4 regions of the Pseudomonas sp. ADAK7 genome follow, and region 4 is predicted to be linked to each of the others. Evidence: predicted binding sites of a transcription regulator. Region 4 holds the regulator's gene; each other region holds the start of a gene.
The links. The regulator sigma-54, encoded in region 4, starts transcription at its own class of promoters, with help from an activator protein. The targets are predictions, from matches to a motif close to ANTGGCATNNANNTTGCTNT.
Positions count from the first base shown of each region.

Region 1: a site for sigma-54 is predicted at 2,040-2,059, ahead of HKK53_RS12420 (flagellar basal body rod protein FlgF). Genes of this name have one in related genera too.
Region 2: a site for sigma-54 is predicted at 5,079-5,098, ahead of flgB (flagellar basal body rod protein FlgB). Genes of this name have one in related genera too.
Region 3: a site for sigma-54 is predicted at 3,995-4,014, ahead of HKK53_RS10725 (CmpA/NrtA family ABC transporter substrate-binding protein). Genes of this name have one in related genera too.

Region 1 covers NZ_CP052861.1:2,650,561-2,657,803, reverse strand. The annotation lists gene HKK53_RS12425 (sigma-54-dependent transcriptional regulator) at 251-1,813, shown strand; gene HKK53_RS12420 (flagellar basal body rod protein FlgF) at 2,114-2,854, shown strand; gene flgG (flagellar basal-body rod protein FlgG) at 2,900-3,685, shown strand; gene flgH (flagellar basal body L-ring protein FlgH) at 3,737-4,432, shown strand; gene HKK53_RS12405 (flagellar basal body P-ring protein FlgI) at 4,460-5,548, shown strand; gene flgJ (flagellar assembly peptidoglycan hydrolase FlgJ) at 5,560-6,858, shown strand; gene flgK (flagellar hook-associated protein FlgK) at 6,882-7,243, shown strand, end outside.
Region 2 covers NZ_CP052861.1:6,237,542-6,244,784, forward strand. The annotation lists gene HKK53_RS28660 (flagellar brake protein) at 1-47, opposite strand, end outside; gene HKK53_RS28665 (flagella synthesis protein FlgN) at 138-605, opposite strand; gene flgM (flagellar biosynthesis anti-sigma factor FlgM) at 655-981, opposite strand; gene flgA (flagellar basal body P-ring formation chaperone FlgA) at 1,131-1,892, opposite strand; gene HKK53_RS28680 (chemotaxis protein CheV) at 1,978-2,910, shown strand; gene cheR (protein-glutamate O-methyltransferase CheR) at 2,957-3,784, shown strand; gene HKK53_RS28690 (tetratricopeptide repeat protein) at 3,896-4,846, opposite strand; gene flgB (flagellar basal body rod protein FlgB) at 5,141-5,548, shown strand; gene flgC (flagellar basal body rod protein FlgC) at 5,552-5,995, shown strand; gene flgD (flagellar hook assembly protein FlgD) at 6,011-6,739, shown strand; gene flgE (flagellar hook protein FlgE) at 6,770-7,243, shown strand, end outside.
Region 3 covers NZ_CP052861.1:2,311,891-2,319,133, forward strand. The annotation lists gene rlmKL (bifunctional 23S rRNA (guanine(2069)-N(7))-methyltransferase RlmK/23S rRNA (guanine(2445)-N(2))-methyltransferase RlmL) at 1-1,857, opposite strand, end outside; gene rmf (ribosome modulation factor) at 2,389-2,604, shown strand; gene HKK53_RS10720 (quinone-dependent dihydroorotate dehydrogenase) at 2,883-3,902, opposite strand; gene HKK53_RS10725 (CmpA/NrtA family ABC transporter substrate-binding protein) at 4,133-5,344, shown strand; gene HKK53_RS10730 (ANTAR domain-containing response regulator) at 5,360-5,935, shown strand; gene HKK53_RS10735 (nitrate/nitrite transporter) at 6,274-7,243, shown strand, end outside.
Region 4 covers NZ_CP052861.1:3,380,803-3,388,045, forward strand. The annotation lists gene HKK53_RS15800 (KpsF/GutQ family sugar-phosphate isomerase) at 1-768, shown strand, start outside; gene HKK53_RS15805 (KdsC family phosphatase) at 768-1,292, shown strand; gene lptC (LPS export ABC transporter periplasmic protein LptC) at 1,306-1,878, shown strand; gene lptA (lipopolysaccharide transport periplasmic protein LptA) at 1,865-2,413, shown strand; gene lptB (LPS export ABC transporter ATP-binding protein) at 2,413-3,138, shown strand; gene HKK53_RS15825 (RNA polymerase factor sigma-54) at 3,315-4,808, shown strand; gene hpf (ribosome hibernation-promoting factor, HPF/YfiA family) at 4,882-5,190, shown strand; gene ptsN (PTS IIA-like nitrogen regulatory protein PtsN) at 5,203-5,667, shown strand; gene rapZ (RNase adapter RapZ) at 5,670-6,527, shown strand; gene HKK53_RS15845 (HPr family phosphocarrier protein) at 6,543-6,818, shown strand; gene HKK53_RS15850 (ZIP family metal transporter) at 6,979-7,243, opposite strand, start outside.

The sequences.
Region 1 (7,243 bases), 730 kb from region 4:
GTTATGTCCAAGCTATGGACCTAGGAATACCCCAAGGCGTGCGGTGATGCAGCAGAGGGTTTGGGTCGCGCGTAGGAAAAATCGCGGCTTTTCGTAAAGTTTTCGTTACGGATTGGCGACTGTGGCGCAGGTATTGAGTTTTCCGGGTTTGAAAAGCGCTCCGGCTGTCACATAATCTTGACGACTAACTGAGCACTCCCGCAGAAATTTTCCGGCGGCGAGCCTCGATCACCCTGTCCAGGCTCTTTATATGCGTATCAAAGTCCACTGCCAGAACCGCATCGGCATCCTGCGCGACATCCTTAACCTGCTGGTGGAATACGGGATCAACGTCGCGCGCGGCGAGGTCGGCGGTGAGCATGGCAACGCGATCTACCTGCACTGCCCGAACCTGATCAACATCCAGTTCCAGGCACTGCGTCCGAAATTCGAGGCGATTGCCGGGGTATTTGGCGTCAAGCGGGTAGGGCTGATGCCCAGCGAGCGTCGGCACATGGAGCTGAACGCGTTGCTCGGTGCCCTGGAGTTCCCGGTGTTGTCGATCGACATGGGTGGCTCCATTGTTGCGGCCAACCGTGCGGCGGCGCAGTTGCTCGGGGTGCGGGTGGACGAGGTGCCGGGGATTCCCTTGTCCCGTTACGCCGAGGATTTCGACTTGCCGGAACTGGTGCGCGCCAACAAATCGCGGATCAACGGTTTACGGGTGAAGGTCAAGGGCGACGTGTTTCTCGCCGACATCGCCCCGCTGCAATCGGAGCATGACGACAGCGAAGCCATGGCCGGCGCCGTGTTGACGTTGCACCGGGCGGATCGGGTCGGTGAGCGCATCTATAACGTGCGCAAGCAAGAGTTGCGCGGTTTCGACAGCATTTTCCAGAGCTCGAAAGTCATGGCAGCGGTGGTGCGCGAAGCGCGGCGCATGGCACCGCTGGATGCGCCGCTCTTGATAGAAGGCGAAACCGGCACCGGCAAAGAGTTGCTGGCGCGGGCCTGTCACCTGGCCAGTCCTCGCGGCCAGTCGCCGCTGATGGCGCTCAACTGCGCCGGCCTCCCAGAGTCCATGGCCGAGACCGAGCTGTTCGGCTACGGCCCTGGCGCCTTTGAGGGCGCTCGAGCCGAAGGCAAGCTCGGGCTGCTGGAGCTGACGGCGGGCGGTACACTGTTTCTCGATGGCGTCGGCGAAATGAGCCCGCGCTTGCAGGTGAAATTGCTGCGCTTTTTGCAGGACGGTTGCTTCCGTCGTGTCGGCAGTGATGAAGAAGTCTATCTGGATGTGCGAGTGATCTGCGCCACGCAAGTGGACCTGTCCGAATTGTGCGCGCGCGGCGAGTTTCGCCAGGATTTGTATCACCGCTTGAACGTGCTGTCGTTGCACATCCCGCCGCTGCGCGAATGCCTCGACGGGTTGACGCCGCTGGTGGAGCACTTCCTTGACCAGGCCAGTCGGCAAATCGGTTGCCCCTTGCCGAAACTGGCACCGGCGGCCATGGAGCGGCTCAGTCATTACCATTGGCCGGGCAATGTCCGGCAGTTGGAAAACGTGTTGTTCCAGGCGGTTTCCCTGTGCGAGGGCGGGACGGTCAAGGTCGAGCATATTCGCCTGCCGGATTACGGCGTGCGTCAGCCGCTTGGCGATTTCTCGCTGGAAGGCGGGCTGGATGCGATTGTCGGGCGCTTTGAAAAAGCGGTACTGGAGCGGCTGTATTCCGAGCATCCGAGCAGCCGGCAGTTGGGTAAGCGGTTGGGGGTTTCGCACACGACCATTGCCAATAAGCTCCGCGAATATGACGTCGGCAAAGAGTCAGGCACATGATCGTTCCCACGCTCTGCGTGGGAATGCAGCCCGGGACGCAGAGCGTCCCCAAAGCGGACGCAGAGCGTCCATTGAGGCATTCCCACGCAGAACGTGGGAACGATCAGTCCGAGGTTTGCCGCGAAGCGGCATAACACCGCCGGTTTTTCGACTTCGACACAATCCCCTCATCCCCTCCAAACCCCTCAAGTCCTTTGTTTGCCGGGCCCGGCGCCGTCAGAAAAAAGTTGGTCTGCAAATTGCTTAAGGCTCAGCAGTACAGCAGTGGGCGGCAAACGTCCGGCATGCAGAGGAAAGAGTGTGGACAAGTACCTTTATGTGGCAATGACCGGCGCCAGCCAGAATGCACTGGCGCAGAAGGCTCATGCGAACAACCTGGCGAACATCTCCACCAATGGTTTTCAAAAGGACCTGGAGCAGGCCCGTTCGATGCCGGTGTTTGGTGACAGCTTTCCGGCGCGTGCCTACGCCATGACCGAGCGCCCGGCCACCGACTTCTCGCCAGGTTCGATGGTGGAAACCGGTCGTGACCTCGACGTCGCCGTGACCGGCAATGGCTGGATCGCCGTGCAGACGCCTGATGGCGGCGAAAGCTACGTGCGCACCGGCAGCCTGAACATTGACGCCCTGGGCGTGCTGCGCGCCGGCAACGGTATGCCGGTGATGGGCAATGGCGGGCCGATTGCCGTGCCGCCCGAGCAGCAAGTCGAAGTGGGCGAGGACGGCACCATCAGCATCCGAGCCATGGGCGAAGGCCCGCGGGTGATGGCCGAAGTCGACCGCATCAAGCTGGTCAACCCTGACCTGAAGAACATGACCAAAGGCCTGGATGGTTCGATCCACACCAAGGACGGTAAGCCGGCGCAAGCCGATGCGGGCGTCAAGCTGGTGTCCGGGTTCCTTGAGTCGAGCAACGTCAATGCCGTGGAAGAAATGACCTCGGTGCTGGCTTTGTCGAAGCAGTTCGAGCTGCACATCAAGATGATGAACACCGCCAAAGACGATGACCAGGCCATGGCTCGGGTCTTGCAGATCAGCTAATTATCAGAACGTCGCGCCGTAAAACAGGCGCACGAGGAGAATCGAATGCTTCCGGCTCTATGGGTTGCCAAAACAGGTCTGTCCGCCCAAGACACTAACCTGACGACCATTTCCAACAACCTGGCCAACGTGTCGACCACGGGTTTCAAACGTGACCGCGCCGAGTTCCAGGACTTGCTGTACCAGATCAAACGCCAGCCAGGCGCCCAGTCGACCCAGGACAGCGAACTGCCGTCGGGCCTGCAAGTGGGTACCGGTGTGCGCATCGTCGGCACCCAGAAAAACTTCACCGCCGGCAGCCTGCAGACCACCGAAAACCCGCTGGACCTGGCGGTCGACGGTCGCGGTTTCTTCCAGATCCTGCAACCGGATGGCACGACTTCCTACACCCGTGACGGCACCTTCCACCTCGACTCCAACGGTCAGGTCGTGAACGCCAGCGGCTTCGCCCTGGAGCCGGCGATTGTCATTCCGAACAACGCCCAGACCTTCACGGTCGGTCGCGACGGCACCGTGTCCATCACCATTGCCGGCAACGCTGCCTCGCAAGTGATCGGCAACCTGCAAACCGCCGACTTCATCAACCCGGCCGGCCTGCAAGCGGTGGGTAACAACCTGTTCCTGGAAACCGCTGCCAGCGGCGCGCCGCAAGTCGGTACGCCAGGCCTGAACGGCTTCGGTACCACGCTGCAGAACACCCTGGAAACGTCCAACGTCAGCACCGTTGAAGAGATGGTCAACATGATCACCACTCAGCGCGCCTACGAGATGAACTCCAAGGTGATCTCCACCGCCGACCAGATGCTCTCGTTCGTAACGCAGAATCTGTAATCAAGTCTATGTGGCGGCCTGAAGCCGCCTGCAACACCGTGAGGTAGGGTCATGAATCGCTTTGTATCTGTTCTGGCACTGAGTGGGGTCGTCGGGCTCGCGGGCTGCGTTTCCCCGCCGCCCAAGCCCAATGACCCTTACTACGCCCCGGTGTTGCCGCGCACGCCGCTGCCGGCTGCGGCCAACAATGGCTCGATCTACCAGGCCGGTTTCGAACAGAACCTGTACAGCGACCGCAAGGCATTCCGGGTCGGCGACATCATCACCATCACCCTGAACGAGCGGACCCAGGCCAGCAAAGGCGCCAACTCGCAGATCGACAAGACCAGCAAGACCGGTATCGGCCTGTCGTCGTTGTTTGGCGGCGGCTTGAGCACCAATAACCCGGTGGGCAGCGGTGACCTGAGCCTGGACGTCGGCTACAGCGGCGACCGTGCCACCAACGGCGCGAGCAAGTCCGGCCAGAGCAACAGCCTGACCGGTTCGATCACCGTGACCGTCGCCGACGTCTTGCCCAACGGCATCATCGCCGTGCGTGGCGAGAAGTGGATGACCCTCAACTCTGGCGATGAACTGGTACGGATTGCCGGCCTGGTGCGCGCCGATGACATTGCAACCGATAACACCGTGTCGTCGACCCGCGTCGCCGATGCACGTATCACCTATTCGGGCACCGGTGCGTTTGCCGATGCGAGTCAGCCAGGCTGGTTCGACCGTTTCTTCCTCAGCCCGCTGTTCCCTTTCTAGGTGGCTACGTTGAACTTCAAACACCTGATGGTGGCCGCTCTGATGCTGTCCGCAGCCTTCACCGCTCAAGCCGAGCGGTTGAAGGACATCGCCAGCATTTCCGGCGTGCGGACCAACCAATTGATCGGTTACGGGCTGGTGGTCGGGCTTAACGGTACCGGTGACCAGACGACCCAGACCCCGTTCACCCTGCAGACCTTCAACAACATGCTCTCGCAGTTCGGCATCAAGGTGCCGCCGGGTTCGGGCAACGTGCAGTTGAAGAACGTTGCGGCGGTGTCGATCAGTGCGGATCTGCCGGCGTTTGCCAAACCGGGTCAACAGGTTGACATCACGGTGGCGTCCATCGGTAACTCCAAGAGCCTGCGCGGTGGGACCTTGCTGTTGACGCCGCTCAAAGGTATCGACGGCAACGTCTACGCCATCGCCCAGGGCAACCTGGTGGTCGGCGGTTTCGATGCCGAAGGCCGCGACGGTTCCAAGATCACGGTCAACGTGCCGTCGGCCGGTCGTATTCCCGGCGGTGCCTCGGTCGAGCGTTCGGTGCCGAGCGGTTTCAACCAGGGCAACAGCCTGACCCTGAACCTCAACCGTTCGGACTTCACCACCGCCAAGCGTGTGGTCGACAAGATCAACGACCTGCTCGGCCCTGGCGTGGCCCAGGCCATCGATGGCGGTTCGATCCGCGTCACGGCGCCACTGGACCCGAGCCAGCGGGTCGACTACCTGTCGATCCTGGAAAACCTTGAAGTCGATCCGGGCCAGGCGGTGGCGAAAGTCATCATCAACTCGCGCACCGGCACCATCGTGATCGGCCAGAATGTGAAAGTGTCCCCGGCCGCCGTAACCCACGGCAGCCTGACCGTGACCATCACCGAAGACCCGATCGTCAGTCAGCCCGGTCCTCTGTCCAATGGGCAGACGGCCGTCGTGCCGCGCTCGCGGGTCAACGCCCAGCAAGAAGCCAAGCCAATGTTCAAGTTCGGCCCGGGCACCACCCTCGACGAGATCGTCCGTGCGGTGAACCAGGTCGGCGCGGCGCCGGGTGACTTGATGGCCATCCTCGAAGCATTGAAACAGGCCGGCGCGTTGCAAGCCGACCTGATCGTGATCTGAGGACAGCGACCATGGACATGCGCAAGAGCGGGGCAATCAACAACAGCGATTCGGGTTCCTATTCGGACCTCAATCGCTTGAACCAGCTCAAGGTCGGTGACAAGAACAGCGACGGCAACATGCGCAAAGTGGCGCAGGAATTCGAGTCGCTGTTCCTCGGTGAAATGCTCAAGTCCATGCGCTCGGCCACCGAAACGCTGGGCCAGGACAATCCGCTCAACACCCCGGCCGCCAAGCAATACCAGGAAATGTACGACCAGCAGTTGGCCGTTTCCATGTCCCGCGAAGGTGGCGGTATCGGCCTGGCGGACGTGCTGATGCGTCAGATGTCGAAGAACAAGCCACTGGCACCGGGCGAAGCGGCGACGCTGTCGGCCGAGAAGCAGGAAGCGGCGAAAAAAGCCGCCGTCGAAACGCCGATTGCTGCCGGCACCATCGCCACCCACGGGCCGCTGTCGCGGGTCAATGGCGAGCGTCCGTTATGGGCTTCGCGTTCGCTGAAAGGTTCGACGGCCACCAGCGATCACAGCAATGACGTGGCGCTGCTCAACCAGCGTCGCCTGGCCCTGCCGCCGAAACTGGCCGACCGTTTGCTCGCCGGCCTGGTGCCGTCGACATCGACCGCCGCCACGACCGCCGCGACGATCAACAAGACCCTGTTGCCTGAACGCGCCACCACGCCGACCGGCGCGGGTCCGCTGTACAACGGCGATTGGCTGCCAACCGCAACGGCAGCGGCGTCGAGCGGGCAGATGCAGATTTACGGTCGTGCCATGGCGCAGATTCCCCTGGCGCCGGCGAAGAAAGCTTTCAGTTCCGCCGACGAATTCGTCAACACCATGTTGCCGATGGCCAAGGAAGCTGCCGACCGCATCGGCGTCGATCCGCGTTACCTGGTGGCCCAGGCCGCCCTGGAAACCGGTTGGGGCAAATCGGTCATGCGCGCCCAGGATGGCAGCAGCAGTCACAACCTGTTCGGCATCAAGGCCGGCAGCAGTTGGACGGGCGATTCGGCTCGGGCAATCACCAGCGAGTTCAGGGATGGCGCGATGGTCAAGGAGACGGCGCAGTTCCGTTCCTATGCCTCTTACAAGGACAGCTTCCATGACCTTGTGACGTTGCTGCAATCCAATAATCGCTATCAAGATGTGGTGAAGTCGGCCGATAACCCAGAACAGTTTGTGCGCGAGTTGCAAAAGGCCGGTTATGCAACCGACCCGAACTACGCAAGCAAGATTTCGCAGATAGCCAAGCAGATGACGAGTTACCAAAACTACGCTGCGGCGGGCGCTTCCACCACGCCTTTATAGGCACAAGGCATAAGGTCTGAACCATGAGTTTGCTCAATATCGGGATGTCGGGACTGGCGGCTAGCCAATCCTCTTTGGCTGTGACGGGCAACAACATTGCCAACGTCGACACCGCCGGTTACTCGCGTCAGCAAACCGTGCAGGGCACCAAGGCCTCGCAGCAGTACGGGAATGTCTTCATCGGCACCGGCACGACCCTGGCCGACGTTCGCCGGGTGTACAACGCCTACCTCGATTCCCAGTTGCAGACCGCCACTTCGCTCAATAGCGAAGCCGCTTCGTTCCAGGGCCAGGCCACGCCGCTGGATGCGTCGCTGTCGGACGTCAACACCGGCCTGACCGGCGTGTTGCAGAAATTTTTCACCTCGATGCAAGGTGTCTCGAC
Region 2 (7,243 bases), 2.9 Mb from region 4:
ACCTTGGGTGGTTGCGGAGCGTCTTCCGCGCTTGAGGCATTGAACACGGTTCATCAATCTCCAGACAAAATATGACTACTGGCAGGCATTCTGCCAGCATGTTTCGCGTCTTGATAGGGTGTGCTCAATTGACGGGCTCACGCCTGACTGAGCGGGCGTGGCTTTGCCATCTTGGCGGTTGAGCCGCGGGCGTCATAAAGCGCTGGAGGTTCGCCACCGGTGAGGATTTTCAGCTGATTGGCCGTGGCGGCCTGTTGCATCAGGATCGACTGGCCATTCTTTACGTTGGCCACCTGGCATTGAGCCAGGAGATCGGTCAGCACATCGCCCTGCGCCAGCAACTGATCGCCGATGCTTGAATGGCTGGCGAGTTGCTCCAGGCCACTGCGATCGATGGGCAGGTTGAGGCTGGCGAGGATTTCGCTGCGCTTGCGGCCATGCTGTTCGAGCAAAATGATCAATGCCTGTTTCTGCGCCAGAATCTCTTCGAGCAGAGGCATGTCGCGACCGTGCAAGGCGAGGGACTCGGTTTGCAGTAACTCCAGCAAGCGTTGCGCTGGAGCAAAGTCGTCGGTGATCAGTTGCAGTAGATTAGTGTCGTGCATGGCTGGCCTTGGGTTTTAAGCGTCCAAAAGCCTGGCGCAGGCGGTGGGCCTAGCGCTGGGCTTCGAAGTTGAGCAGTTTGCTGGCTACACGGCTGCTGTCGACTTTATAGCTGCCATCGGCAATCGCTGCTTTCAACTCGGCCACACGGGCGTTGTCGACGGCAGGCTGATCGCGCAGCTTGTCAGTGACCTTCTGCAACTGTTGAGCCTCATTGCTGAGATGTACCGACTCCCCGCTTTTGACGGTACTGGCCTGTTCGGCCGGGGTATTCAGCGGTGCGGATTTGCCGGCGTCGGCGGTTTCCTTGGCAACGCTGGTACGTGTACTGCCCGTAAGTGACGAGGAGCTGTTTAAACGGCTGAAATCGATGACCATGATAAAAAACCTCTGGGTATTTGGACGCTTGCCATGTTTTCGGCATTACCTGCGAAAACTTTAGGCTCATTTATGCAATGAGCTGCATGCGCCAGCGCTGCATGGGCACAGTTTAGGTAACAGCCTGCCAGAGCGCCATAGCCTGACCTCTACATGGACACTTCCACTTGGCCCGGCGCGGTGACTTGCGCCTTGATGACCCGCATGGAATTGAGGTTTTTCACGCGTATCTGTTCCGCCAGGCCGCCATTGGAGAGTGCTTCGCCGGGCATCCGCACACTGAGCGTACCACTGCGGGCGGTAATCACCACCTGGTCGCCTTTGCGCACCACTTCCGCCTGTTCCAGATGGACCAGGGTAATCACCTGATCACCGACCGTTGGTCGGGTAAGTTTCTGCCCGATGGCCTGGTCGACCGAGGTGAAATAGCCCTGGTTGATCAGGCTGATATCCCGCTCGCGCAGAGCGACGTCACCGGGTTCGATAATTCCGGCACGCTTGAGGGGCCGGGTGGTGGTGACAACGTCTCGAAACAGGCGCACTTGAGCGGGTACGAACACTGTCCACGGGGAGTTGCCCTCACAGCGAACCTTGACCGTGACCCGGCCAATCGGGGTCGCCGGGCTCTCCAGTGTGGCTGTCAATTCCTTGTCGCACATGGGCATGCGCAGGCGTGGATCGAGCTGCTTGACCTCGATTTCGTAGCGGCCTTCCGTTTGACTGGTAGCGAGATAGTCTTCTACGGTGAATTCAAGAAAGCCCTGAGTCACGCCGATAAGCATATCAGGCAAGGTAACCGCGTCAGCAACGGCAGGGCTGCCAACGGGTAGTAAGCAAACAGCCGACACCACGCACAGCCATTTGCGGTAGGTTGATGTCAGGCGTCGGAAAAATGTCGTTTGTTCGTTCATACGGGTTAAAAAGCAAGCGCCGTGCCGTTTAGTGATGAATGTGCGTCGCAACACAACTTAGCGTTGTTGGTGTAGGAGTCTGGGCATGGCTGGTGTAATGGATTCGGTAAACCAGCGCACGCAACTGGTAGGGCAGAATCGCCTGGAGCTGTTGTTGTTTCGTCTCGACGGTCAGCAGCTTTACGGCATCAACGTATTCAAGGTTCGTGAGGTGCTGCAATGCCCCAAGCTGACCTTGATGCCCAAGTCCAGTCCCGTCGTGTGCGGTGTGGCAAATATTCGTGGGGCGACCATTCCGATTCTGGACCTGGCAATGGCCACCGGTTCCGGTCGGTTGCTCGATCAAAGCAATCCCTTCGTGATCATCACGGAGTACAACACCAAGACCCAGGGTTTCCTGGTTCGGTCGGTAGAGCGCATCGTCAACATGAACTGGGAGGAGATTCATCCGCCACCGAAGGGCACTGGACGCGATCATTACCTCACGGCTGTGACTCGGGTCGACAATCAGTTAGTCGAAATCATCGACGTCGAGAAGATCCTCGCGGAAGTGGCGCCGACGCCGGAAGCGATTTCGGTCGGTGTGGTCGATGTCGAAACCCAGCACAAGGCGTTGTCCTTGCGGGTGTTGACGGTCGATGACTCGTCGGTGGCGCGCAAGCAGGTCTCGCGTTGCCTGCAAACGGTCGGCGTCGAAGTGGTGGCGTTGAACGACGGTCGGCAGGCGCTGGATTACCTGCGCAAGCTGGTCGACGAAGGCAAGAAGCCGGAAGAAGAGTTCCTGATGATGATTTCCGACATCGAGATGCCGGAGATGGACGGGTACACCCTGACGGCCGAGATCCGCAGCGACCCGCGCATGCAAAAGCTTCATATCATCCTGCATACTTCGTTGTCGGGTGTATTCAATCAGGCGATGGTCAAGAAAGTCGGTGCCGATGACTTCCTTGCCAAATTCCGTCCTGATGACCTGGCATCCCGGGTAGTCGACCGGATCAAAGCAGCAGATATCAGCTAGGGGCCTTTTGCCCCTGGCGGTCAACACGATTTAAGAGGCGGTATCTTTGTCTACAGGTAATTTGGATTTCGAACAGTTCCGGGTCTTCCTGGAGAAAGCCTGTGGCATTTTGCTCGGTGAAAACAAGCAGTACCTGGTTTCGAGCCGTCTCAACAAACTGATGGAACAGCAGGGCATCAAGTCCCTGGGTGAGCTGGTCCAGCGCATCCAGACCCAGCCGCGCAGTGGTTTGCGCGAGATGGTGGTGGATGCCATGACGACTAACGAAACCCTGTGGTTTCGTGACACCTATCCGTTTGAAGTCTTGAAGAACAAGGTGCTGCCCGAAGCCATCAAGGCGGCGCCCGGTCAACGCCTGCGCATCTGGTCGGCGGCCTGCTCGTCGGGCCAGGAACCGTATTCGCTGTCGATGTCGATCGACGAGTTCGAGCGGACCAACATGGGCCAGCTGAAGATGGGGGTGCAGATCGTTGCCACCGACTTGTCCGGCACCATGCTGACCAACTGCAAGACCGGCGAGTACGACAGCCTGGCGATCGGTCGCGGTCTGTCGCCCGAGCGCCTTCAGCGTTTCTTCGACCCGAAAGGGCCGGGCCGTTGGGCGATCAAGGCGCCGATCAAGAGCCGGGTGGAGTTTCGCTCGTTCAACCTGCTGGACAGCTACGCAGCGTTGGGCAAGTTCGACATCGTGTTCTGCCGCAACGTGCTGATCTACTTCTCCGCCGAGGTGAAGAAGGACATCCTGTTGCGCATTCACAGCACGTTGAAGCCGGGCGGTTATTTGTTCCTTGGTGCTTCCGAGGCGCTGAACGGTTTGCCGGATCACTACCAGATGGTCCAGTGCAGCCCGGGGATCATCTACCAGGCCAAGTGATTGGCCGGCGGTGTAAAGAAAACCCTCGCTCTCAACGTAATGCCAGTCAGCCGCGCTGACTGGCATTTTTTTGTTTTGGGGCACAAGCCACGCTCATGGCGGCAGCCGGGATTATTTCAGGTCGCTGTAGGTCAGTGCGTAGGCCGACAGCGGCGGATGGGCGTCTTTCCATTCCCTGGCAAACGCCTTGCCGGCTTCGATTTGTTCGGGTGTGGATCGGCTGGTCAGCGTGGCCAGCAGGTTGGCGGCTTCACGATGCCTGAAATATTCCCGAGTGTTGTTGACCACCAGCCATAGCAGGCCCAAGCCCTTGGTGAAGTCAAAACGGAAGTTGAAACGGTCGAGACCCTCTTCGGTATCGAAGTAGTGCATCAGCGCGTAGCTATAGGTGAGCACGGCGTTGAGATCGTTGTGTTCCAGCCGTTTCAACAACCAATACTGCTGATACGGGATGTTCCGGTACATGGGCTTGAGATTGCTCAACCAGGTCATCGCCGGAGGGAAGCCGGCCCGGGCGGACTTTCTCAGCATGATGTCACGCAGGCTGTCCCACTTCGAATCGGCGGGCCTGAGGGACTCGTCGTTTTCGTAGAGCAGGGTCTGGATGTAGATCGCCTCCCCATTGCCTGCCACGTTAGCCTTTTTCAGCCAGACGATATCCTCGGTCAGTTCATACATTTGCAGCATGGCGTCGCTGTCGCCAATCTCGGCGCGCTCGCGGGCCAGTTTCGAGGCTTTCTCCAGAGAGCCGGCATCGCCCAGGCGCATCAACGAATAGACGTGATCCTGCGCGCCGGCCAGTTCGTACCACTTTTTAGCCGTGCCGCTGGTGTTGCCCTCGCGGCGTCGAAAAATTTCGCCCAGGGCATATTGTGATTCGGCATCACCGGCCGTGGCCGCGACCGTCAGGTCGCTTTCAGCGTCCAGGTATTCGCGCAGACGGTACCGCTCCAGTCCCCGTGTTTTGGCAGCCCGTTGCGGATCGGTCAGCGGCGACACCAGCGAGTGGATTGACGTGATCAACGTGTGTAGCGAAGTAAACACATCGGTGTGGATATGCATGTTCAGTACCTGTGTGGGTGGAAATGGCGTTACCCACACAGGCTATCGGGGGGGCCGTGGCCAGAAGCGGTACATATTTATGGAAGGCCTGCCGATTTTGCGGCCAGTACCTGAGGCGTACCTCCCGGGGACAAGCGGCAGAAAAGCGGCAGGCGGCGGAAACCCGTTGCCGCTTTTCTGGCATTGCCGCCTTGCCGATGCCCGCAAAGCCCCGGTTTATGGGGTTTTTTGAATTGGCACGCCACTTGCTATGTTCATGTTACGAAAAATCAGGTCACCCGAAGGTTTCCCGACATGAGCATCAGCTTCGATAAAGCGCTCGGTATCCACGAACAAGCCCTGGGCTTCCGCGCCCAGCGTGCCGAAGTCCTGGCCAACAACATCGCCAACGCCGACACCCCGAACTACAAGGCTCGGGATCTGGACTTCTCCAAAGTGCTTGCCGCGCAGAACGAGAAAACCAAGAGCGGTTCTTTCGCCTTGAACATGACCAACAGCCGTCATATCGAAGCCGAAGGCCTGGGCAATGGCGACGAGTCGCTGCTGTATCGCACGCCGATGCAGCCGTCGATCGACCAGAACACCGTGGACGCGCAACTGGAACAGTCGAACTATGCGGAAAACGCCGTCGGCTTCCAGGCCAGCTTCACCCTGCTCAACAGCAAATTCAAAGGGCTGGTTTCAGCCCTGCGCGGAGAGTAAATCATGTCCCTCGCCAGTGTTTTCAACATCGCCGGTAGCGGCATGAGTGCCCAGACCACTCGCCTGAACACCGTTGCCTCGAACATCGCCAACGCCGAAACCGTCTCGTCGAGCATCGACCAGACCTATCGCGCCCGTCACCCGGTATTCGCCACCATGTTCCAGGACGGCCAGGCCGGCGGCAGCGATTCGCTGTTCCAGAACCAGGACGCCGCCGGTCAAGGCGTGCAAGTGCTGGGCGTGGTCGAGGACCAGAGCAACCTGGAAGCGCGCTACGAGCCGAGCCATCCGGCCGCCGATGCCAAGGGCTACGTCTACTACCCGAACGTCAACGTGGTTGAAGAAATGGCCGACATGATTTCCGCGAGCCGTTCGTTCCAGACCAACGCCGAAATGATGAACACCGCCAAAACCATGATGCAAAAGGTCCTGACCCTCGGTCAGTGATAAGGGGCGATTCAGATGAGTGTTTCCGATACCACCAGCACCATCAGCATGAAAGACATCCTGGCGAACTCGTCGGTGAAGTCCAGCAGTTCCTCCGGTGACGGCATTGCCTCTGCGACCAACAGCGCGACCGGCAGCCAGAAGCTGGGCAAGGATGCATTCCTGCAGTTGCTGGTGACCCAGCTCAAAAACCAGAACCCGCTTGATCCGCAGGACAACAGCGCGTTCGTGGCGCAGTTGGCGCAGTTCAGCAGCCTGGAAGGCATCACCACGCTTAACGACACGGTCAGCTCGATTGCCGGCAACTACAGCTCGTCGCAAGCCTTGCAGGCTTCGTCCCTGGTCGGGCGTTCCGTGATCGTGCAGACCAACTCTGTGAAGGTCGATGATCCGACCAAACCGGTGACCGGTTCGGTGAACCTGACTTCGTCGATCGCCAGCGGCACCGTGACCATTACTGACAAAGACGGCAAAGCAATCAGGACCATTGACCTGGGCTCCCGGGCGGCAGGCAGCGCCAGCTTCACGTGGGATGGCAAGGATTCGAGCGGCGCTGTCGTTCCTGTCGGCACTTACACCGTCAAGGCCAGCGCGCCGGTCGACGGCAAGGCGACGGATCTGGCGGTGTACCTGCCGGCCACGGTCAACAGCGTGACCCTCAGCCAGACGGGCGGCGAGCTGATGCTCAACCTCGCAGGCCTGGGCTCGGTCGCCCTGTCCAAAGTTCAAACCATTGGTATATAGAGCCGACTAACCGGCACAAAGGAGTGGAATATGTCTTTCAATATCGGCCTTAGCGGTCTCTATGCAGCCAACAAACAACTGGACGTGACCGGCAACAACATCGCCAACGTCGCGACCACCGGTTTCAAATCGTCCCGTGCAGAATTCGAAGACGTTTACTCGGCTACCAAGCTGGGTTCCGGCAGCAAAACCATCGGTAATGGTGTGCGCCTGGCCAACGTTTCACAGCAGTTCACCCAGGGCGACGTCAATAACACCGGCAACGTGCTGGACATGGGCATCAACGGTTCCGGCTTCTTCGTGCTGAGCGATAATGGTTCGATGTCCTATACCCGTGCCGGTACGTTCAAGGTCGACAAGGACGGTTACGTCACCAATAGCGATGGTTCTGCGCGTCTGCAGGGTTATGGCGTGGATGCCAATGGCAAGGTCCTCAATGGCGTTTTGACTGACCTGCGCATCGATACTTCGAACCTGGCGCCGAAAACCACCAGCACAGTTTCG
Region 3 (7,243 bases), 1.1 Mb from region 4:
GCGCGCGCCGCCCTTGGCCGCGTGGACACTGGCGGTCGCGGTGTAGCTGTACAGATTGAGGAAACGCTTGCCGGCCGCCTCTTTCTGGATACGCATGCGCATTGGCCGGTGATCGAGAAACAGACCGGTGTCGAGGTAATCCGTGAGGTTCACCAGCAGCTTCACGCCGCCTTCGTTGACCTCGACGAACTTGCCCTGCGCAGCCTGGCGTTCGTACTGCTTGGTGCCGCTCTGACGTTCGCGACGTTTAACCACCACGCGGCTCTTGTCGATGTTCAACGCCTGCGGAATGGCCGCCAGGGCATCGAACATCCGGGCCGAGGCTTTTTCCGGGTCGATGGATTTCGGCGCGGCGTATTCCTGGACGTGGACCCAATCCTGGTACAGGTCGATGGCCATCGAGTATTCCGGCATGTCGGCGTCATACACGCGATAGCAGTCGATGCCTTCACGCTTGACCCACTTGCCCAGGGCCTTGAGGTTCTTTTGCAGACGGTTGGCAAACATCTGCCCGCCTTCGCTCAAGCGCGGTTGCTCGATCACCACTGGAGCCGGTTTGATCGGGTTGCCGTTCTTGTTGTACTTCTCGTACTTGCCCGGTGCGACGTCGTTGTCAGCGACTTCGACTTCAGCCTGCTCGCGCTCGACCTGACGCTGCTCCGGGGTGCGGCGCTCGCCAGTGACGAACTGATCCGGGGTGACCTTGATCAGCAGCAGCTTGCACGGCAACGCGCCGTTCCAGAACGAATACTGTTTGTGGCTGCGGATGCCCATGCGCTTGCCCAGGTCCGGGGCGCCAGTGAATACGGCGGCTTCCCAGTTCAGGCAGGCCTGGCGCAGACGTTCACCGAGGTTCTGGTAGAGATAGAGCAAGCTCGCCTCGTCGCCCAGACGTTCGCCGTACGGCGGGTTGCAGATGACCAGGCCTTTCTGGTTCTGGTCCGGACGCGGCTCAAAGGTGCCGACTTCGCCCTGATAGATCTTGATCCACTCGCTCAGGCCGGCACGTTCAACGTTATTGCGGCCCGGTTGAATCAGGCGTGGATCGGCTTCATAGCCGCGAATCCACAGCGGTGGCTTGGCCAGGCCGGCGGCGCAACGTTCGGTGGCTTCTTCGTGAAGTTTTTTCCACAAGGCCGGGACGTGGCCGAGCCAGGCAGTGAAACCCCACTGCTCACGACGCAGGTTCGGTGCCATATCGGCAGCGATCATGGCGGCTTCTACCAGGAACGTGCCGACACCGCACATCGGGTCAGCCAGCGCACCGCCTTCGGCCGCAATGCGTGGCCAGCCGGAACGGATCAGGATCGCCGCCGCGAGGTTTTCCTTCAGCGGCGCCGCGCCCTGCTGCAAGCGATAGCCGCGCTGGTGCAGGCTGTGGCCGGACAGGTCGAGGGAGAGGATCGCTTCGCCACGGTCCAGGCGCAGGTGAATGCGCAGGTCCGGGTTGAGCTTGTCGATGGACGGACGGTCGCCCTGCGGGGTGCGCAGTTTGTCGACGATGGCGTCCTTGACCTTCAAGGCGCCAAAGTGAGTGTTGTCGATGCCCGAGCCGTGACCGCTGAACTCGACGGCCAGGGTGCCGTCGTTAAGCATGTGGTCTTGCCACTCGATGTCGAGCACGCCGTGGTACAGGTCTTCGGCGTCCTTCATCGGGAACCGCTTGAGCACCAGCAGCACCCGGTTCGCCAGACGCGACCACAGGCACAGGCGATAAGCGGTTTCCATGGTAGCCATGCCGCGCACGGCCGAGGTGTGCTCACGCGCTTCTTCAAGGCCAAGCCCGACGGCTTCCTCGATGAGCAGGCCTTCAAGGCCTTTGGGGCAAGTGAGGAAGATTTCGAATTGATCGGACATTGGAATTTCAGAGCCTTTGGCTGAGTGAACCGACAACGCATTGCCGGTCCGGTTTTCAATCAGGCGCTTTTCTAAAAGAGCGCCCGCGTGGCACGAAGGTGTGCCGTCCCACCCTGACTGCTCGGGTTAAAAGAGCTTAGATGTCAGGGCAGATAAAAAAGTTGAGGCAACAAAATGTCATAAAGCGACCCTTCGTCGAATAGTACCCCAGCGCAAACGTGGGTCATTCTCACTAAAGGATTAGCCCCGTCATACAGCGCGGGGCTGATCATACCGGGGTCTGACCAATAAATACGGGACAAACATCACGTTACTTATGGCCATAGCATCTTTATGGTTACGTTCTTATGACAAAACGATCATTCCCTCGATGTGACCTATTGGTTAGAACTCAACACAGGTTGACGTCGCAACGGCGTCAACACCTTGGCTCGCGACGCCGGCAGCGAGCCGCCAACGGCAGGAATTTTCTGCCAGACCTCGATTGAGGTCGACGCGATAAATACAGTCAACAAGTGAGGGCAACACCCTATGAGAAGACTTAAGCGTGATCCGTTGGAAAGAGCATTTTTGCGCGGATATCAATATGGCGTTGGTGGCAAATCCCGTGAGCTTTGCCCATTTACTCTACCGTCGGTACGCCAAGCCTGGATTAACGGCTGGCGCGAAGGACGCGGCGACAACTGGGACGGTATGACCGGCACTGCGGGAATCCATAGACTCAACGAACTTCACGCCGTTGGCTAACAAAGGGCCTGACACTGCAACACAACAACCTGATTACGTAACACCTTAACCACGCACGTCCCATCCGGACGGCGGGCTCCGGCCCAGGGGCACCCTAGAGGTGCCCTTTTTTATGCCCAAAACAACGCGAATCCTTGTAGCAGCTGGCGAAGCCTGCGTTCGGCTGCGAAGCAGTCGTGAATTCAGACACCATGGTCTTTGAGTTACACCGCGCATGCCGGGATTACGACGGCTTCGCCGCCGAACGCAGCCTCGCAGGCTCGGCAGCTGCTACACGATCAGCGCAAGGCTGCGATGGCATCGACCGATTCACGGATCAGCGCCGGGCCTTTGTAGATGAAGCCCGAATACAGCTGCACCAGGCTCGCACCCGCAGCGATTTTCTCAGCCGCGTGCTTGCCTTCGGTGATGCCACCCACGGCGATGATCGGCAAACGGCCCGCCAATTCTGCCGCCAACACCTTCACGGTGTTGGTGCTCTTGTCGCGAACCGGCGCACCGGACAGACCGCCCGCCTCGTCACCATGTTCCAGGCCTTCAACGCCGACCCGACTCAGGGTGGTGTTGGTGGCGATCACCGCGTCCATCCCGGTGTCGATCAGCGCTTGGGCCACCTGCGCGGTTTCTTCGTCGGTCATGTCCGGGGCGATCTTGATCGCCAGCGGCACATGTTTGCCGTGGCGCAACGCCAGTTCGGCCCGGCGTTGGGCCAGGTCGGCGAGCAATTGCTTGAGCGAATCACCGAACTGCAGACTGCGCAGGCCCGGGGTGTTCGGCGAACTGACGTTGACCGTCACGTAACTGGCGTGGGCGTAAACCTTGTCCAGGCAGATCAGGTAGTCATCCACCGCCCGTTCAACCGGCGTGTCGAAGTTCTTGCCGATGTTGATGCCCAGCACGCCTTTGTACTTGGCGGCCGCGACACGAGCCAGCAGGTGATCGACGCCGAGGTTGTTGAAACCCATGCGATTGATGATCGCCTCGGCTTCCGGCAGGCGGAAAATCCGTGGTTTTGGGTTGCCTGGCTGAGGACGCGGAGTGATGGTGCCGATTTCGACGAAACCGAAACCCAACTGGGCAAAACCATCGATGGCCGCGCCATTCTTGTCCAGACCGGCCGCCAGACCCACCGGGTTCGGGAACTCCAGGCCCATGACCTTCACCGGCATTTTCGCCGGGGCCTTGCACAGCAAGCCGTTGAGGCCCAAACGCCCGCCCGCGCCGATCAGGTCCAGGGACAGATCGTGGGAGGTTTCCGGGGAAAGTTTGAACAACAGCTGACGGGCCAGGGTGTACATGGGCGGGTTTGACTCGAATGGCGGCGAAATGAGGCGGCGATTATAGCCGGGCATCGGGGTCGCAAGCGAGGCGCACACGCAAATCAACGCTCGATGGCATATGCCTTGCACCGGCAAAGGTATCAGCACTCATGCCAACGACGGGATGAGTCGACGGACAATGGCGTCGTCACCCGGTTCTGCTCACGCGGGGGCCTGGGGCGACGCTTTTTTTTGCAAGGTGTTTAGCGATGAACGAAACCACAGTCGGCCCGCTGGCCTGGGTCAACGGCAGCGATGCCCCGGAAAAGTCCGCGATCAATGTCGGCTTCATGGCCCTGAGCGACTGCGCCTCGGTGGTGGTCGCCGCCACCCAGGGCTTTGCCCAACCTTATGGCCTGACGCTCAATCTCAAGCGCCAGTCGTCCTGGGCCAACCTGCGAGACAAACTGGTCAGCGGCGAACTCGACGCCGCCCACAGTCTCTATGGCCTGATCTACGCCGTACACCTGGGCATCGGCGGTATCGCGCCCACGGACATGGCGGTGCTCATGGGCCTGAACCAGAACGGCCAGAGCATCAACCTGTCCCACGGCTTGCAAGCGCTGGGCGTGACCGGTCCTGAAGCACTGCACCGGCACGTGCACCAAACTCGCCCAAAACTGACCTTCGCCCAGACGTTCCCGACCGGCACCCATGCCATGTGGCTGTATTACTGGCTCGCAAGTCAGGGCATTCATCCGTTGCAGGATGTCGACAGCGTGGTGGTGCCACCGCCGCAAATGGTCGCGCACCTGCAAGCCGGGCGGATCGACGGTTTTTGCGTCGGCGAGCCGTGGTCCGCCAGTGCGGTAAAACAGAATCTAGGTTTTACGATGGCGACCAGCCAGACCATCTGGCCCGACCACCCGGAAAAAGTCCTCGGCTGCACCCGCGCCTTTGTCGAGCAATACCCCAACACCGCCCGGGCGCTGGTGATGGCAATCCTCGAGGCCAGCCGCTTCATTGAAGAAAGCACCGAGAATCGCCGCAGTACCGCGCAGTTGCTGAGCGCGCCCGAATATCTCGATACACCGCTGGACTGCATCGAACCGCGCCTGTTGGGGGATTACGCCGACGGTCTGGGCCATCGCTGGCAAGACCCGCATGCCCTGCGCTTGCACGGTGGCGGCGAGGTCAATCTGCCGTACCTGTCCGACGGCATGTGGTTCATGACCCAATTCCGTCGCTGGGGTTTGCTGCGCGAAGATCCGGATTACCTCGGCGTAGCCCGTCAGGTCCAGCAACTAGACTTATACCGCGAAGCCGCGACGGCAGTGGGCGTTGCGGCTTGGGGCCAAGAGATGCGCAGCAATCAGTTAATCGACGGCAAGGTCTGGGACGGCTCGGACCCGGCCGGCTACGCCCGAAGCTTCAAACTCCACGCCATGAGCGACAGCTCGCCCCTTCTCGCCAGCCGCTGACAGGAGCCTGCGAATATGTTGCGTATCCTGCTGATCAACGACACGGCCAAGAAAGTCGGACGACTGAAAGCCGCCCTGACCGAAGCCGGATTCGAGGTGATCGACGAATCCGGCCTGACCATCGACCTGCCCGCACGCGTCGAAACGGTGCGCCCGGACGTGATCCTGATCGATACCGAGTCACCGAGCCGCGACGTGATGGAACAAGTGGTACTGGTCACCCGCGATCAGCCCCGGCCCATCGTAATGTTTACCGACGAACATGACCCCGGCGTGATGCGCCAGGCGATCCAGTCCGGGGTCAGTGCCTACATTGTCGAAGGCATTCACGCACAACGCTTGCAGCCGATTCTCGACGTGGCCATGGCCCGCTTCGAAAGCGACCAGGCCCTGCGCGCCCAACTCCACGCCCGAGACCAGCAACTGGCCGAGCGCAAGCGCATCGAGCTGGCCAAAGGCTTGTTGATGAAGATGAAGGACTGCAATGAAGAAGAGGCCTACACCCTGATGCGCCGCCAGGCCATGAGCCGCCAGCAGAAATTGATTCAGGTGGCGGAGCAGATTATTGCCATGAGTGAGTTGCTCGGCTAACCGATCGTTCCCACGCTCCGCGTGGGAATGCCGCCATGGACGCTCCGCGTCCGCCTTGTGATGTGACGCGGAGCGTCACGGGATGCATTCCCACGCAGAGCGTGGGAACGATCATGCCGAATGTGGCACAAATCTGGCTAAGTAATCCCCACAGGTAACCAACGGCGGTTGCCCCACCTACGACAAAGACGTCGCTCACCTCATTCGCCCATGGCGGATCCGGTGGCGGCGTTTTTTCGTTTTGGCCCCAGAGACCGGGGCCGGTGGTGCGGCCGTGGCGGCGCCCCACCTGCAAGCTCATGACTCCTTCTCGAGACGCTTAACAGCTGAGGTGCGCGATGAATTCAAGCTTCTGGAAATCCGGCCATACCCCGACATTGTTCGCAGCCTTCCTCTATTTCGACCTGAGCTTCATGGTCTGGTACCTGCTCGGCCCCCTGGCGGTGCAGATCGCTGCCGACCTGCACCTGACCACGCAGCAACGCGGGATGGTGGTGGCCACGCCGATTCTGGCCGGCGCAGTACTGCGCTTTGTGATGGGCCTGCTGGCGGATCGCCTGTCACCGAAAACCGCCGGGATCATCGGCCAGGTCATCGTCATCTGTGCACTGTTCGGCGCCTGGAAACTCGGGATCCACAGCTACGAACAGGCATTGGTGCTGGGGCTGTTCCTCGGCATGGCCGGCGCATCCTTCGCTGTCGCCCTGCCCCTGGCCTCGCAATGGTATCCGCCGCAGCATCAAGGCAAGGCCATGGGCATTGCCGGCGCCGGTAACTCGGGCACCGTGCTCGCGGCGCTGATCGCTCCGGTGCTGGCGGCGGCGTTCGGCTGGAGCAACGTGTTCGGCTTCGCCCTGATCCCGCTGATCCTGACCTTGATCGTGTTCGCCTGGTTGGCCAAAAACGCTCCGGAACGGCCAAAAGCCAAGTCCATGGCCGACTACCTCAAAGCCTTGGGTGATCGCGACAGTTGGTGGTTCATGTTTTTCTACAGCGTGACCTTCGGCGGTTTTATCGGCCTGGCCAGCGCCCTGCCCGGCTATTTCAACGACCAATATGGCCTGAGCCCGGTCACCGCCGGTTACTACACCGCCGCCTGCGTGTTCGGCGGCAGTTTGATGCGGCCGTTGGGTGGCGCTCTGGCGGATCGTTTTGGCGGCATCCGCACCTTGCTGGGGATGTATACGGTGGCGGCGATCTGCATTGCGGCCGTCGGGTTCAACTTGCCAAGTTCCTACGCGGCATTGGCACTTTTCGTCTGCACCATGCTCGGTTTGGGGGCCGGTAACGGCGCGGTTTTCCAACTGG
Region 4 (7,243 bases):
GGCACCACGGCGTTCTTCGTGCATCCGGCCGAAGCCAGTCACGGCGACATGGGCATGATCACCCGCGACGACATCATCCTGGCGCTGTCGAACTCCGGCTCCACCAACGAAATCGTGACCCTGCTGCCGCTGATCAAGCGCCAGGGCATCCAGTTGATCAGCATGACCGGCAACCCCGACTCGGCGCTGGCCAAGGCCGCCGAGATCAATCTCAACGTTCACGTCGAGCATGAGGCCTGCCCACTGAACCTGGCGCCGACCTCCTCCACCACCGCCGCACTGGTCATGGGCGATGCCCTGGCCGTTGCGCTGCTGGAAGCCCGCGGCTTCACGGCGGAAGACTTCGCCTTTTCCCATCCCGGTGGCGCGCTTGGCCGCCGTCTGCTGCTGAAAGTGGAAACCGTGATGCACGCCGGCGCCGAACTGCCCCAGGTGCAACGCGGCACGCTGCTCAAGGACGCCTTGATGGAAATGACCCGCAAGGGCCTGGGCATGACTGCAATCGTGGAACCCGACGGCAAACTGGCCGGGATTTTCACTGACGGCGACTTGCGCCGCACCCTCGACCGCACCATCGACATCCACCACACGACCATTGATGAAGTCATGACCGTTCATGGCAAGACCGCCCGGGCCGATATGCTGGCAGCCGAAGCCCTGAAAATCATGGAAGACCATCGAATCAACGCGCTGGTAGTCGTCGACAAGGAAGACCGCCCGGTGGGCGCCTTCAACCTGTCCGACCTGCTGCGTGCCGGAGTAATGTGATGAGCAACGACCTGCTGCAACGCGGCAAGAACATCAAACTGGCTGTCTTTGACGTCGACGGCGTCCTCACTGACGGACGCCTGTACTTCCTCGAAGACGGCAGCGAATTCAAGACGTTCAGCACCCTCGACGGCCAAGGCATCAAGATGTTGATGGCAGCCGGCGTGCAGACCGCTATCATCAGCGGCCGCAAGACCCCGGTGGTTGAACGTCGAGCGAAAAACCTTGGCATTCCACACCTGTATCAGGGTCGTGAAGACAAACTGGTGGTGCTCGACGAGCTTCTTGCGCAACTCAACCTAAGCTATGAACAGGTTGCCTACCTCGGTGACGACCTGCCAGACCTGCCGGTGATTCGCCGCGTCGGCCTGGGCATGGCGGTGGCCAATGCCGCCAGCTTCGTGCGCGAACACGCCCACGGTGTCACCCTGGCCCGTGGCGGCGAAGGTGCCGCCCGCGAATTCTGCGAACTGATCCTGCGCGCCCAGGGCCGCCTAGATGCGGCCAACGCCGCGTACTTGTGAGCCATTTATGTTTATTCTGAGCAAAAAGTTTCGCAGATTCCTGCTGTTCGGTTGCATCGCGGCGATATTCGCGGCGGTCGGCTACTGGAACATCAGCCCGGAACGCTTCCTCGACAAGCCAGTGGCAAAAGTCGACGAAAGCGCGATCGACTATTACGCACTCAACGCCCACAGCGTTCAGTATTTACCCGACGGCGGCCTGCAGTATGACTTGACGTCCGACAAGGTCGAGCACCTCAAGGCGACCGACGTGTCGTTGCTGACCAACCCCGACCTGAACATGTACCGCGGCACCGACTTCCCGTGGCACGTCACCAGCTTGCGCGGTGAAGTGAACGCGGACGGCACCCAGGTCGAACTGATCGATTCGGTCCGTATTGCACGCACCGATGAAAAGAACCGCAATTTGATCGTTACCAGCACCCGTATGACAGTGTTCCCGCAGCAGCAATATGCGCAGACCGATCAACCCGTTAGAATCGACGGCGCTGGCGGTGTGTCGACTGGCAACGGAATGAAAGCGTATTTGAAAGAAAGCAGGATACACCTGCTATCGAACGTAAGAGGACAGTATGAGGCTCGTTAAAACTCTCCCTATTTTGCTCAGTCTGGGCGCAGCACTGGGAAGCGTGAGCGCCTGGGCTCTGCCGAACGATCAAGAGCAGCCTATCCGCATTCAGGCCGACGATGCCCAACTGGACGACAAGAATGGCGTTGCCACCTATAAAGGTGACGTGATCATTACGCAAGGTTCGATGAAGGTCACCGGCAACACCGTGACCATCACCCGCACCCCGGCTGGCGACATCGACGTGGTGACCTCGGTGGGCAACCTTGCCTACTTCGAGCAACTGCAGACCGCTGGTGACACCAAGCCTGTTCAGGGCTGGGGCGTGACCATCCAGTACCATGCCGCGCAAAACCGCGTTGTACTGATCGATAAGGCCAAAGTCGTCGACAAGGACAACAACACCACCCAGGGCGAGAAAATCGTCTACGACACGGTCAAGAAACTGGCGAGCGCCGGCCGTGCCACGGGTAGCAAGGTCACCGAGGCGCGTCCGCGCATCGACATGGTGATCCAGCCGAAGCCGAAATCCGACCAGAAAAAGGCCAATTAATGGCAACCCTGAAAGCTCAGCATCTGGCCAAGAGCTACAAGAGCCGCCAGGTCGTGCGTGACGTCAGCCTGTCCATCGACAGCGGTCAGATCGTCGGCCTGCTGGGCCCGAACGGCGCCGGCAAGACCACATGCTTCTACATGATCGTCGGCCTGGTGCAGGCCGATCAGGGACGCGTGCTGATCGACGACCTGGACGTCAGCCACCAGCCCATGCACGGTCGTGCGAAGGCCGGTATTGGCTATCTTCCGCAAGAAGCGTCGATCTTCCGCAAACTGTCGGTTGCCGACAACATCATGGCTATCCTCGAGACCCGCAAGGAACTCGACAAGGCCGGTCGTCGCAAGGAACTGGAAAGCCTGCTGCAGGAATTCCACATCAGCCATATCCGCGACAACCTGGGCATGAGCCTGTCCGGTGGCGAACGCCGCCGGGTGGAAATCGCTCGCGCACTGGCCACCAACCCGAAATTCATCCTGCTCGACGAACCTTTCGCCGGCGTGGACCCGATTTCGGTGGGCGACATCAAGCAGATTATCCACCACCTCAAGGCCAAGGGCATTGGCGTGTTGATCACCGACCACAACGTCCGTGAAACCCTGGATATCTGCGAAACAGCCTACATCGTTAACGATGGCCAACTGATCGCCGAAGGTGACTCCGCCACCATCCTGGCCAACGAACTGGTCAAGGAAGTGTATCTGGGTCACGAGTTCCGCCTTTAAGCATTGAGGTGTCTGGCTGATTGCCCGAGCGCCGGTTTCGATAAAGCTTTTTTATTGTTACAGCGCTCTAGGCAAACGCTGCGGTTTCGGGCATATAATTTGCTTAAGTTTGGCGCTCCGGCGCCCTGTAGTGGATGGCGCATGCGCGCCGGCGAATAAGGTGTTAAGCCCCTGCCATGAAACCATCGCTAGTCTTGAGAATGGGCCAGCAGCTGACGATGACACCTCAGCTGCAACAGGCCATCCGCCTGCTCCAATTGTCGACCCTGGACCTGCAACAGGAAATCCAGGAGGCCCTGGAGTCCAATCCGATGCTCGAACGCCAGGAAGAAGGCGACGACTTCGATAACGCCGATCCCTTGGCCGACAAAGCCGAACAGCAACCCAACGCCGATGTTTCAGAACCCTCCTACCAGGAAACCGCCCCGACGGTGGACAACCTTGAGGAAGGCGACTGGAACGAGCGAATCCCCAACGAACTGCCCGTCGACACCGCCTGGGAAGACGTCTACCAGACCAGCGCCAGCAGCCTGCCGAGCAACGATGACGACGAGTGGGATTTCACCACTCGCACATCGGTCGGCGAAAGCCTGCAAAGCCACCTGCTCTGGCAACTGAACCTGGCGCCGATGTCCGACACCGATCGTCTGATCGCCGTGACGCTGATCGATTGCATCAACAATCAGGGCTACCTGGACGAAACCCTCGAGGAAATCCTCGAAGCCTTCGATCCGGAACTGGACATCGAACTGGACGAAATCGAAGCCGTCCTGCACCGCATCCAGCAATTCGAACCGGCCGGAATTGGCGCGCGCAACCTGGGCGAATGCCTGTTGCTGCAATTGCGCCAACTGTCCGCCAAGACCCCTTGGCTGGCCGAGGCCAAGCGCCTGGTCAGCGATTACATCGACCTGCTCGGCAGCCGCGACTACAGCCAGCTGATGCGTCGCATGAAACTCAAGGAAGATGAACTGCGCCAGGTCATCGAACTGGTCCAGAGCCTGAACCCGCGTCCCGGCTCGCAAATCGAGTCCAGCGAAGCCGAGTATGTCGTGCCCGACGTGATCGTGCGCAAGGACAACGAGCGCTGGCTGGTGGAGTTGAACCAGGAGTCGGTGCCACGCCTGCGGGTCAATGCCCAGTACGCCGGTTTCGTGCGCCGCGCCGACACCAGCGCCGATAACACCTTCATGCGCAATCAGTTGCAGGAAGCTCGCTGGTTCATCAAAAGCCTGCAAAGCCGTAACGAAACCCTGATGAAAGTCGCTACCCAGATCGTCGAGCACCAGCGCGGCTTCCTGGAGTACGGCGACGAAGCCATGAAACCGCTGGTCCTGCATGACATCGCCGAAGCGGTTGGCATGCACGAGTCGACGATTTCAAGGGTGACTACCCAAAAGTTCATGCATACCCCACGGGGCATATATGAGCTGAAATACTTTTTCTCCAGCCATGTCAGCACCTCCGAAGGCGGCGAATGCTCGTCCACAGCGATCCGCGCGATCATCAAAAAACTGGTTGCCGCGGAAAATCAGAAAAAGCCGTTGAGTGACAGCAAGATCGCTGGTTTACTGGAGGCACAAGGCATTCAGGTGGCTCGCCGCACCGTCGCCAAGTACCGCGAATCCCTGGGGATCGCGCCTTCGAGCGAACGCAAGCGGTTGATGTAAGCCACGGCACAGCGTTCCAGTGGCAGGCATTTCTGCCTGCCGCTTTATGCACTGGCAACGAAGGAGAAGCTGTATGCAAGTCAACATCAGTGGACACCAACTGGAAGTGACCGAACCCCTGCGCGCCTACATCGGCGAAAAACTCGAACGATTAGAGCGGCATTTCGACAAGATCACCAACGTACAGGTGACGATGACGGTCGAGAAGCTGAAGCAGAAAATCGAAGCCACCCTGCATATTCCCGGCAATGAAGTGGTCGCCAACGCGGAACATACCGATATGTATGCGGCGATCGACGCATTGACCGACAAGCTGGATAAACAACTCAAAAAGCATAAGGAAAAGACCCAGAGCCTCCTCCAGGGCGCAACCGGTCGTTAACACTCCCCACTCATGATCCGACTTGAAAACATCCTGACCCCCGGCCGTTCCCTCGTGAACGTGCCGGGCGGCAGTAAAAAGAAAGCCCTCGAGCAAATTGCCAACCTAATCCACCGCGAAGTGCCGGATCTGGCCATGCAGGATGTCTTCGAGAGTCTGGTTGCCCGTGAAAAACTCGGTTCCACCGGTTTTGGCAACGGCATCGCTATCCCTCACTGTCGCTTGAAGGGCTGTATTTCGCCTATCAGCGCCCTGATGCACCTTGACGCACCTATCGATTTCGACGCCATCGACGGCGCCCCGGTGGACCTGCTGTTTGTACTGCTGGTCCCGGAAGCCGCCACCGATGCGCACCTGGAGTTGCTGCGCCAGATCGCCAGCATGCTTGACCGCAAGGAAGTACGCGAGAAACTGCGCAGTGCCCCGAGCAACGAAGCCTTGTATCAGGTTGTCCTGAGCGAGCAAAACGGTCATTAATCATGCGCTTGATCATCGTCAGTGGCCGCTCCGGCTCAGGTAAAAGTACCGCGCTCAATGTCCTTGAGGACAATGGCTACTACTGCATCGATAACCTGCCCGCCGGCCTGTTGCCGGAGCTGGCCGAGCGCGCCCTGATTCATACCGAGCTGGCACAGCCGCTGGTCGCGGTGTCTATCGACGCCCGCAACCTGCCCAGCCACCTGTCGCGCTTTCCCGAACTGCTTGAAGAAGTGCGTAGCCGGCATATCCAGTGCGACGTGCTCTATCTGGATGCCGATGAGGAAACCCTGCTCAAGCGTTTCTCGGAAACCCGTCGCCGCCACCCGCTGAGCAACGCCAACCGTTCACTGGCCGAGGCGATCGACGACGAAACCCAGCTGCTGGGGCCGATTGCGGACCTCGCCGACCTCAAGATCAATACCACCAACCTGAACCTGTACCAGCTGCGTGACACCCTCAAGCTGCGCCTGTTGAACCAGCCGGAACCCGGCACTGCGTTCCTGGTGGAGTCGTTCGGGTTCAAGCGTGGCATGCCGGTGGATGCCGATGTGGTGTTCGACGTGCGCTGCCTGCCCAATCCCTACTGGAAGCCGGAGCTGCGGGCACAGTCCGGGCTCGATCAACCGGTGGCCGATTACCTGGCCGCACAGCCGGATGTCGAAGAGATGTTCCAGGATATTTACAATTACCTGTTCAAGTGGCTGCCGCGTTTTGCTGCCAGTAACCGCGCCTACGTCACCATTGCCATTGGCTGTACCGGCGGGCATCACCGCTCCGTCTACCTGACCGAACGTCTGGGCCAGGCCCTGCAACAATCCCTGAAGAACGTCCAGGTCCGCCACCGCGACCTCAGCTAAAGGATTCACAACGCGATGCCTGCTCTGGAAATTGAAATCATCAACAAACTGGGCCTGCATGCCCGTGCTTCTGCAAAATTCGTCGGTGTTGCTGGTGAGTTCAAGGACTGTTCGATCCGGGTCGGGCGCACGCCGGAATCCACAGTCGACGGTAAAAGCATCATGGCCATGATGATGTTGGCGGCTGGCAAGGGCACCATGATCCACCTGAGCACTGAAGGCGAACAGGCTGAAGAGGCGCTCCAGGCATTGGTGGCGCTGATCAACGACTACTTCGGCGAAGGCGGATAACCACAGCCCCGTGTAGCAGCTGGCGAAGCCTGCGTTCGGCTGCGAAGCAGTCGTAAATCCGGCATACAAGGTTTGCCTGAAGGACCGCAGTATCTGATTTTACGACTGCTTTGCAGCCGAACGCTGGCTTCGCCAGCTGCTACAAGGCCGTACGTCCCTGCTAGGCCAACGCTGTATCCATCACCATCATCAAACAAAACCCCATCAACAATCCCAGGCTGGCCAGCTTGTCGTGACCATTGCGCCGCGACTCCGGGATGACTTCATGGGTCACCACCAGCAGCATCGCCCCGGCCGCCAGCGCCAGTCCCAACGGCAGCAGCAATTCCGCCAGGCTCACCAGCCACGCACACAACAGCGCGAAGACCGGCTCCACCAGCCCCGATGCCGCGCCGATCAGGAACGCCTTGACCCGCGACATCCCT